Regions from separate parts of the Pseudomonas sp. R4-84 genome, predicted to be linked through region 2. Evidence: predicted binding sites of a transcription regulator. Region 2 holds the regulator's gene; each other region holds the start of a gene.
What was found. The regulator sigma-54, encoded in region 2, starts transcription at its own class of promoters, with help from an activator protein. The targets are predictions, from matches to a motif close to ANTGGCATNNANNTTGCTNT.
Positions count from the first base shown of each region.

Region 1: the regulator sigma-54 is predicted to act here: its motif matches at 1,919-1,938, upstream of flhA (flagellar biosynthesis protein FlhA).
Region 3: the regulator sigma-54 is predicted to act here: its motif matches at 1,271-1,290, upstream of flgB (flagellar basal body rod protein FlgB).

Region 1 is NZ_CP096390.1:1,629,017-1,632,293, reverse strand. Features, by position in the region: gene flhA (flagellar biosynthesis protein FlhA) at 1-1,860, opposite strand, end outside; gene flhB (flagellar biosynthesis protein FlhB) at 2,091-3,227, opposite strand; gene fliR (flagellar biosynthetic protein FliR) at 3,231-3,277, opposite strand, start outside.
Region 2 is NZ_CP096390.1:4,643,376-4,646,652, reverse strand. Features, by position in the region: gene ptsN (PTS IIA-like nitrogen regulatory protein PtsN) at 1-441, opposite strand, end outside; gene hpf (ribosome hibernation-promoting factor, HPF/YfiA family) at 454-762, opposite strand; gene M1D68_RS21230 (RNA polymerase factor sigma-54) at 838-2,334, opposite strand; gene lptB (LPS export ABC transporter ATP-binding protein) at 2,530-3,255, opposite strand; gene lptA (lipopolysaccharide transport periplasmic protein LptA) at 3,255-3,277, opposite strand, start outside.
Region 3 is NZ_CP096390.1:4,147,163-4,150,439, forward strand. Features, by position in the region: gene flgD (flagellar hook assembly protein FlgD) at 1-359, opposite strand, end outside; gene flgC (flagellar basal body rod protein FlgC) at 375-818, opposite strand; gene flgB (flagellar basal body rod protein FlgB) at 822-1,229, opposite strand; gene cheR (protein-glutamate O-methyltransferase CheR) at 1,568-2,395, opposite strand; gene M1D68_RS18955 (chemotaxis protein CheV) at 2,450-3,277, opposite strand, start outside.

The DNA of each region.
Region 1 (3,277 bases), 2.6 Mb from region 2:
GAGCAATATCTGTTCCAACCTTGGCTCCAGAGTGATCACAGGCAGCTCAGACTCAGTGCCTACAATGCTTTGGACGATTGCGCGGGATACGCCGACCCGCACCGCAGCCACCAGAGCGGCGGTATCTTGACTCTTCGAAGCGTTGTTGGCGATCGCTTCGGCAATGCTGCGTATGTCGCGCACCGGAACCTGTTCGGCCAGCAGCGCCTGCAACACCTTGAGCAATTGGGACAACGAAACCACGCCCGGCACCAATTCTTCAGCCAGTTTCGGCGAGCCTTTGGCCAGTACTTGCAGCAGTTGCTGGACTTCTTCGTGACCGATCAGCTCGCTGGAATGCTTGTAGAGAATCTGGTTCAAGTGGGTCGCCACGACCGTGCTCGCGTCCACCACGGTATAACCGAGGGACTGGGCCTGGGCCCGCTGGCTGATTTCGATCCACACCGCTTCCAGGCCGAAAGCCGGATCCTTGGCGGTAATGCCGTTGAGCGAACCGTAGACCTGCCCTGGGTTGATCGCCAGCTCGCGGTCCGGGTAGATCTCGGCTTCCGCCAGGATCACGCCCATGAGCGTCAGGCGATAGGCGCTCGGCGCCAGGTCGAGGTTGTCGCGAATGTGGACGGTGGGCATGAGGAAGCCCAGATCCTGGGACAGCTTCTTGCGCACGCCCTTGATCCGCGCCAGCAATTGGCCGCCCTGGTTGCGATCGACCAATGGAATCAAGCGGTAGCCGACTTCCAGGCCGATCATGTCGATCGGCGTCACGTCATCCCAACCCAATTCCTTGGTTTCCATGGCACGCGCTGGCGACGGCAGCAGTTCCTGCTGGCGCTTGACCTCTTCCAGCGCCTGGACCTTCTGCACGTTCTGCTTCTTCCAGAACAGGTACGCGCCACCCGCGGCCAAGGCCGCCATGCTCAGGAAAGAAAAGTGCGGCATTCCCGGCACGAGGCCCATCACCGCCATCAGGCCGGCCGCCACGGCCAGGGCCTTGGGCGACGCGAACATCTGGCGATTGATCTGCTTGCCCATGTCTTCGGAGCCCGAAGCACGGGTCACCATGATCGCCGCCGCTGTGGATAACAACAGTGATGGCAATTGCGCCACCAAACCGTCACCGATGGTCAGCAACGCGTAGACCTTGCCGGCGTCGCCGAAAGCCATGCCGTGCTGGAAGATACCGACGGCCATGCCGCCAATCAGGTTGATGAACAGGATCAGCAGGCCGGCGATGGCGTCGCCGCGGACAAACTTACTTGCACCGTCCATGGACCCGTAGAACTCGGCTTCCTGGGCTACTTCGAGACGGCGCAGCTTGGCCTGGCTCTGGTCGATCAAGCCGGCATTGAGGTCGGCGTCGATCGCCATCTGCTTGCCAGGCATCGCGTCGAGGGTGAAACGCGCGCTCACCTCGGAAATCCGCCCGGCGCCCTTGGTCACCACGACGAAGTTAATGATCATCAAGATGGCAAAGACCACGATACCGACCACGTAGTTGCCGCCGATCACCACTTCGCCGAAGGCCTGGATCACCTTACCGGCGGCCTGGTGCCCCTCGTGACCGTGAATCATCACCACCCGGGTGGACGCCACGTTCAGCGCCAGGCGCAACAGCGTCGCCACCAGCAGGATGGTCGGGAAGACGGCGAAGTCCAATGGGCGCAGCGCGTATACGCACACCAACAGCACCACGATCGACAAGGCGAGGTTGAACGTGAAGAACACGTCCAGCAGGAACGGCGGTACCGGCAGCATCATCATGGCGAGCAGGACCAGCAGCAACAGCGGCACGCCCAGATTGCCCCTGCTGAGGTCTACGACGTTGCTGCGCGCGGTGCTGAGTAACTGAGAGCGATCCACCAATATTCCCCGTTCCTGGAAGCAAACTTTTGACGCCCGGAAGGGGCGCAGGCGGGGTATTGCAAGAAGCTTTCCAACTTTCGCGGGAGGTTGAAATAGAGGCTTTCAAGGGATGCCGACCTGTGGGAGCGAGCTTGCTCGCGATGGCGGAGGGTCAGTTTGTGCGAGCGTTGACTGGAAGACCGCTATCGCGAGCAAGCTCGCTCCCACAGGGGCTTTGGCACCTTGGTTCAGGAATCGCGGCGCAAATCCGGCGGGATGGGCAGGTCCTTGAGCGGTTCTGGCCGCTTGCCCTTGCCGGCGCGGTGCTGGCGGATCTGGTAGACGTAGGCCAGCACCTGGGCGACGGCGAGGTACAAGCCTCCCGGGATTTCCTGGTCAAGCTCGGTGGAGTAGTAGATCGACCGCGCCAATGCCGGAGATTCGAGCAGCATCACTTCGTTGGCGACAGCGATTTCGCGAATCTTCAACGCCAGGAAATCGCTGCCCTTGGCCAGCAGGACCGGCGCATTGCCCTTGTCGGGATCGTACTTGAGCGCGACGGCATAATGAGTCGGGTTGGTGATGACCACGTCGGCGTCGGGAATCGCCGCCATCATCCGCCGCTGGGAAACCTCGCGCTGCAACTGGCGGATCCGCTGCTTGACCTCCGGCTTGCCCTCCGAGTCCTTGTACTCGTCGCGCACCTCCTGCTTGGTCATCATCAATTTCTGCTTGCTCTGGTAAAGCTGGATCGGCACGTCGATGGCGGCGATGAGGATCAGCCCGCAAGCCATCCACAAGGTGCTCCAGCCGACCAACTGCACGCTATGGATGATGGCTTGCTCCAGCGGCTCATGGGCGATGCGCAGCAGATCGTCGATATCGGCCTGCAACACCGCCAGCGCGACGAACAACACCAGGAGAAATTTTCCGAAAGCCTTGAGCAGTTCCATCAACGCCGTGGTGGAAAACATGCGCTTGATACCGGCGGCCGGATTCATCCGGCTGAACTTCGGTGCCAGGCTACCGGCGGCGAAAAGCCATCCGCCCAGGGAAATCGGGCCGATGAAAGCCGCCAACAGCAGAAAAATGAGCACCGGTTGCATTGCAAGCATCGCGATCTTGCCCGAATGCAACAGGTACTGCGTCATAGCGCCCGGCGTGAGCAATACCTCGCGAGGCAAGGAAAAATTCAACCGCATGATTTCCAGCAGATCCAACGCCAGTCCGCCACCGTAAATCAGCAAACCACCGGCACCGGCGAGCATGATCGCCAGGGTGTTGAGCTCCTTGGAACGGGCAATCTCGCCCTTTTCCCGAGATTGCTTCTTGCGTTTCTCGGTGGGGTCTTCTGTTTTATCCTGACCGCTTTCGCTCTCGGCCATGGTTCAGCGCGCCTGTGCCATGTCGCGTAACAGCTGCAAGGCCTGGGTGG
Region 2 (3,277 bases):
GACAACCTGATACAAAGCGTCGTTACTCGTTGCGCTGCGCAGTCTTTCGCGCACTTCCTTGCGGTCCAGCATGCTGGCGATCTGGCGCAGCAGCTCAAGGTGCGCATCGGTCGCCGCTTCCGGAACCAGCAATACGAACAGCAGGTCGACCGGGGCGCCGTCGATGGCGTCAAAATCTATGGGCGCTTCAAGGTGCAGTAGCGCGCTGATGGGCGACGTACAGCCTTTGAGGCGGCAATGTGGAATGGCGATGCCGTTGCCAAAACCGGTGGAGCCTAGTTTTTCACGGGCGATAAGGGCCTCGAAGACGTCCTGCATTTCCAGATCCGGCACTTCGCGGTGGATCAGGTTGGCAATTTGTTCGAGGGCTTTCTTCTTACTGCCACCCGGCGCGTTCACCTGGGAACGGCCGGGGGTCAGGATGGTTTCTAGTCGGATCATGGATTGGGGGGGTTAACGACCGGTTGCGCCCTGGAGGAGGCTCTGGGTCTTTTCCTTATGCTTTTTGAGTTGGCGATCCAGCTTGTCGGTCAGCAGGTCAATCGCGGCATACATGTCATCATGCTCCGCATTGGCAACCACTTCTCCGCCGGGAATATGCAGTGTGGCTTCGATCTTCTGCTTCAGCTTTTCGACGTTCAGAATGACTTGCACGTTGGTGATTTTGTCGAAATGCCTCTCCAATCGGTCGAGTTTTTCGCCGATGTAGGTGCGCAGGGGTTCGGTCACTTCCAGTTGGTGTCCACTGATGTTGACTTGCATACAGCTTCTCCTTCGTTGCCAGTGCATAAAGCGGCAGGCTGGGTGCCTGCCACTGGAACGCTGTGGCGTGGCCTGTTACATCAACCGCTTGCGTTCGCTCGAAGGTGCGATCCCCAGGGATTCGCGGTATTTGGCGACGGTACGGCGGGCCACCTGAATGCCTTGTGCCTCCAGTAAACCAGCGATCTTGCTGTCACTCAACGGCTTTTTCTGATTTTCCGCAGCGACCAGTTTTTTGATGATCGCGCGGATGGCCGTGGACGAGCATTCGCCGCCTTCGGAGGTGCTGACGTGGCTGGAGAAAAAGTATTTCAATTCATAGATGCCCCGAGGGGTATGCATGAATTTCTGGGTGGTCACCCGTGAAATCGTCGATTCGTGCATGCCCACCGCCTCGGCAATGTCATGCAGGACCAACGGCTTCATCGCTTCGTCGCCATATTCCAGGAAGCCGCGCTGATGCTCGACGATCTGGGTGGCGACTTTCATCAGGGTTTCGTTGCGGCTCTGCAGGCTCTTGATGAACCAGCGCGCTTCCTGCAACTGGTTGCGCATGAAGGTGTTGTCGGCGCTGGTGTCGGCGCGTTTGACGAAACCTGCGTACTGGGCGTTGACGCGCAGCTTGGGCATCGACTCCTGGTTGAGCTCCACCAGCCAGCGATCGTTGTGCTTGCGCACGATTACGTCGGGGACGACGTATTCGGGCTCGGTGGATTCGATCTGTGAGCCAGGACGCGGGTTGAGGCTTTGCACCAGCTCGATGACCTGGCGCAGTTCATCTTCCTTGAGCTTCATGCGACGCATCAGTTGGCTGTAGTCGCGTCCGCCCAAAAGGTCGATGTAATCGGTCACCAGGCGCTTGGCTTCGGCCAGCCACGGGGTTTTGGCGGGCAATTGGCGCAGCTGCAGCAACAGGCATTCGCCCAGGTTGCGAGCACCGATGCCGGCGGGTTCGAACTGCTGGATGCGATGCAAGACGGCTTCGATCTCGTCCAGCTCGATGTCGAGCTCGGGGTCGAAGGCTTCGAGAATTTCTTCCAGCGTCTCGTCCAGGTAACCCTGGTTGTTGATGCAATCGATCAGGGTCACGGCGATCAGGCGATCGGTATCGGACATCGGCGCCAGGTTCAATTGCCAGAGCAGATGACTCTGCAAGCTCTCGCCGGCGGACGTGCGGGTAGTGAAATCCCATTCGTCGTCATCGCCGCTCGGCAGGCTGCTGGCGCTGGTCTGATAGACGTCTTCCCAAGCCGTGTCCACGGGCAGGTCGTTGGGAATGCGCTCGTTCCATTCGCCATCCTCAAGGTTGTCCACCGTGGGGGCGGCTTCCTGTTGGTAGGTTGGTTCCTGGATTTCCGGGGTGGTTTTCTGCTCGACATTGTCGGCCAGTGGATCGGTGTTGTCGAAGTCGTCGCCCTCTTCCTGGCGTTCGAGCATCGGATTGGATTCCAGGGCCTCTTGGATTTCCTGTTGCAGGTCCAGGGTCGACAATTGAAGCAGGCGGATGGCCTGTTGCAGCTGCGGTGTCATCGTCAGCTGCTGGCCCATTCTCAAGACTAGCGATGGTTTCATGGCAGGGGCTTAACACCTTATTTGCCGGCGCACATGCGCCATCCACTACAGGGCGCCGGAGCGCCAAACTTAAGCAAATTATATGCCTGAAACTGAAGTGTTTGCCTAGGGGGCGTCTTCAATTAATTGAGAGTGCCCCACGGGTCGTCATCGGACATTCGGCGCCACCCAGGCCTTCGCCTGAGGCTTCGTGGCTTAAAGGCGGAACTCGTGGCCCAGATACACTTCCTTGACCAGCTCGTTGGCCAGGATGGTGGCCGAGTCGCCCTCGGCGATCAACTGGCCGTCGTTGACGATATAGGCGGTCTCGCAGATGTCCAGTGTCTCGCGCACGTTGTGGTCGGTGATCAGCACGCCGATCCCCTTGGCCTTGAGATGATGGATGATCTGCTTGATGTCGCCCACCGAAATCGGGTCTACGCCGGCGAAGGGTTCGTCGAGCAGAATGAATTTCGGCGCGGTAGCCAGGGCGCGGGCAATTTCCACGCGACGACGTTCGCCGCCGGACAGGCTCATGCCCAGGTTGTCGCGAATGTGGCTGATATGGAATTCCTGCAGCAGGCTCTCCAATTCCTGGCGGCGGCCGGCCTTGTCGAGCTCCTTGCGGGTCTCGAGGATGGCCATGATGTTGTCGGCCACCGACAGTTTGCGGAAGATCGACGCTTCTTGCGGCAGATAACCGATACCGGCTTTCGCCCGGCCGTGCATCGGCTGGTGGCTGACATCCAGGTCGTCGATCAGTACGCGGCCCTGGTCGGCCTGAACCAGCCCGACGATCATGTAGAAACAGGTTGTCTTGCCCGCGCCGTTGGGGCCGAGCAAGCCAACGATCTGGCCGCTGTCGATGGACAGGCTGACATCGCGCACAACCTGGCGGCTCTTGTAGCTCTTGGCCAGGTGCTGGGCTTTCAGAGTTGCCATTACTGCGCCTTCTGCTCGTCGG
Region 3 (3,277 bases), 500 kb from region 2:
GCCTTGTCACCCGGAGCGATCACCGAGCGGCCGACCAGGGACGAAGCCTGCAACGCTTGTGACGAGTTGTAGTTGCCGGCAATGCCGCTCACGGTTTCGTTGAGCGTGGTGATGCCTTCCAGGCTGCTGAATTGCGCCAGTTGGGCCACGAACTCACCGTTGTCCTGGGGTTCCAGCGGGTTCTGGTTTTTCAGCTGGGTCACGAGCAGTTGCAGGAACGCATCCTTGCCCAATTCCTGGTTGCCACTCGCCGCATTGGTCGCCGCACCCAGGCCATCGGCCTTGGTATTGGTCTTGACCGAGGAGTTGGCCAGAATCTCGTTGAGGCTCAAACCGCCTGTTGTATTGGTGACGCTCATATGAATCGCCCCTTATCACTGACCGAGGGTCAGGACCTTCTGCATCATGGTTTTGGCGGTGTTCATCATTTCGACGTTGGTCTGGAACGAACGACTGGCGGAAATCATGTCGGCCATTTCTTCGACGACGTTGACGTTCGGGTAATAGACATAACCCTTGGCGTCCGCGGCCGGATGGTTTGGCTCGTAACGTGCTTCGAGGTTGCTCTGGTCTTCAACGACGCCCAGCACCTGTACGCCCTGCCCCGCCGCGTCCTGGTCCTGGAACAGCGAATCGCTGCCGCCGGATTGGCCACCCTGGAACATGGTGGCGAACACCGGGTGACGGGCGCGGTAGGTCTGGTCGATGCTTGACGAAACGGTCTCGGCGTTGGCGATGTTACTGGCGACGGTGTTCAGGCGAGTGGTCTGGGCACTCATGGCACTGCCGGCGATGTTGAAAACGCTCGCGATCGACATGACTTACTCTCCACGCAGGGCCGATACCAGCCCTTTGAATTTACTGTTGAGCAGGGTGAAGCTGGCCTGGAAGTTCACGGAGTTTTCCGCGTAGTTGGACTGTTCCAGTTGAGCGTCCACGGTGTTCTGGTCGACCGAGGGCTGCATCGGCGTGCGATACATCAACGATTCGTCGCCGCTGCCTACGCCTTCGGCTTCGATATGACGGCTGTTGGTCATGTTCAAGGCGAAGTGGCCGTTCTTGGTCTTCTCGTTCTGCTCGGCGAGTACCTTGGAAAAGTCCAGGTCACGGGCCTTGTAGTTCGGCGTGTCGGCGTTGGCGATGTTGTTGGCCAGGACTTCGGCACGCTGGGCGCGGAAGCTCAGGGCCTGTTCGTGGATACCGAGCGCTTTATCGAAGCTGATGCTCATGTCGGAAACCTTTGGGTGACCAGAATGTACGTACGAAGGCTTTAGCAAGCGCCGTGCCACTTTCCGAAACCCCGTAAACCGGGGCTTTGCGGGCAACGGCAAAGCGGCAATGCCAGAAAAGCGGCAATCGGTTTCCGCCGCATGCCGCTTTTCTGCCGCTTTCGCAAGATGAATGCATTCCATTGTGGGAGCGAGCCTGCTCGCGAAAGCGGTGTGTCAGTCCGCATCGACATCGCCTGGAATATTGCTTTCGCGAGCAGGCTCGCTCCCACAGGGGCAGCAGCGACCGATAAAAAAAGGGAGCCCCGTGGGGCTCCCTTTTTTTTAACCCAAACCAATCACTTCGCCTGGTAAATGATCCCCGGGCTGCACTGGACCATCTGGTAATGGTCCGGCAAGCCGTTCAACGCCTCGGACGCACCCAGGAACAGATAACCACCCGGTTTCAGGGTGCTGTGGATGCGCGTCAGGATGTCCTTCTTCACCTCAGCGGAGAAGTAGATCAACACGTTGCGGCAGAACACGATGTCGAACTTGCCCAGGCTGGCGTAACTGTCCAGCAAGTTGAACGAGCGAAACTCCACGCGGCTCTTGATGGGCGCCTTGACCACCCATTTGCCCGGTCCCTTGGCGTCGAAATAACGTTGCAGGCGATCGGGCGACAGGCCGCGGCCGATGGCCAGGCTGTCGTACTCGCCGGTCTTGCAGTTGTTGAGCATGGTCCCGGACAGGTCGGTGGCGACGATCTGCACGCCGCCTTTCAACTGGCCAATGTTGGTGCGCTCGAACTCATCAATGGACATCGACAAGGAATACGGTTCCTGCCCCGACGAACAGGCCGCCGACCAGATCCGCAGGCGCTGGCCCGGGCTGGCCTTGATGGCCGCCGGCAATACCTTGTTCTTCAATACCTCAAAGGGATAGGTGTCACGAAACCACAGGGTTTCGTTGGTGGTCATGGCGTCCACGACCATCTCGCGCAAGCCACTGCGCGGCTGGGTCTGGATACGCTGAACCAACTCGCCCAATGACTTGATGCCCTGTTGTTCCATCAACTTATTGAGACGGCTCGACACCAGGTACTGCTTGTTTTCACCAAGCAAGATGCCACAGGCTTTTTCCAGGAAGACCCGGAACTGTTCGAAATCCAAATTACCCGTAGACAAAATACCGCCTCTTTTCACTGTATTGACTTGCCGGGCGCACAACGCGCCCGACCTTTAGCCTGCTGACTTGATTCGCTCGACGACTCGGGAAGCGAGGTCATCGGGCCGGAACTTGGCCAGGAAGTCATCGGCGCCGACCTTCTTGACCATTGCCTGGTTGAACACCCCAGACAACGAAGTATGCAAGATGATGTGCAGCTTTTGCATGCGCGGGTCGCTGCGGATTTCCGATGTCAGCGTGTAGCCGTCCATCTCCGGCATCTCGATGTCGGAGATCATCATCAGGAACTCCTCTTCCGGCTTCTTGCCTTCGTCGACCAGATTGCGCAGGTAATCCAGCGCTTGCCGCCCATCGTTCAGCGCAATCACTTCGACGCCGACCGTTTGCAGGCAACGCGTGACCTGCTTACGGGCCACCGAGGAATCGTCGACGGTCAGCACCCGCAGGGAAACCGCCTTGTGCTGGGTCTCGGCATCTATCACGCCAACGGAAATCGTTTCCGGGGTCGGCGCCACTTCGGCGAGGATTTTCTCGACGTCGATGATTTCCACCAACTGGTTATCGACCCGGGTCACCGCCGTGAGGTAGTGGTCGCGGCCTGTCCCTTTGGGTGGTGGATGGATCTCTTCCCAGTTCATGTTGACGATGCGCTCCACCGATCGCACCAGGAACCCTTGGGTCTTGGTGTTGTACTCGGTGATGATCACAAACGGATTGCTCTGGTCCAGCAGTCGGCCGGAACCGGTCGCCATCGCCAGGTCGAGAATCGGGATGGTCGCTCCCCGGATATTCGCCACACCGCACACGACGGGACTGGATTTCGGCATCAGGGTCAGCTTGGGGCATTGCAGCACCTCGCGAACCTTGAACACGTTGATCCC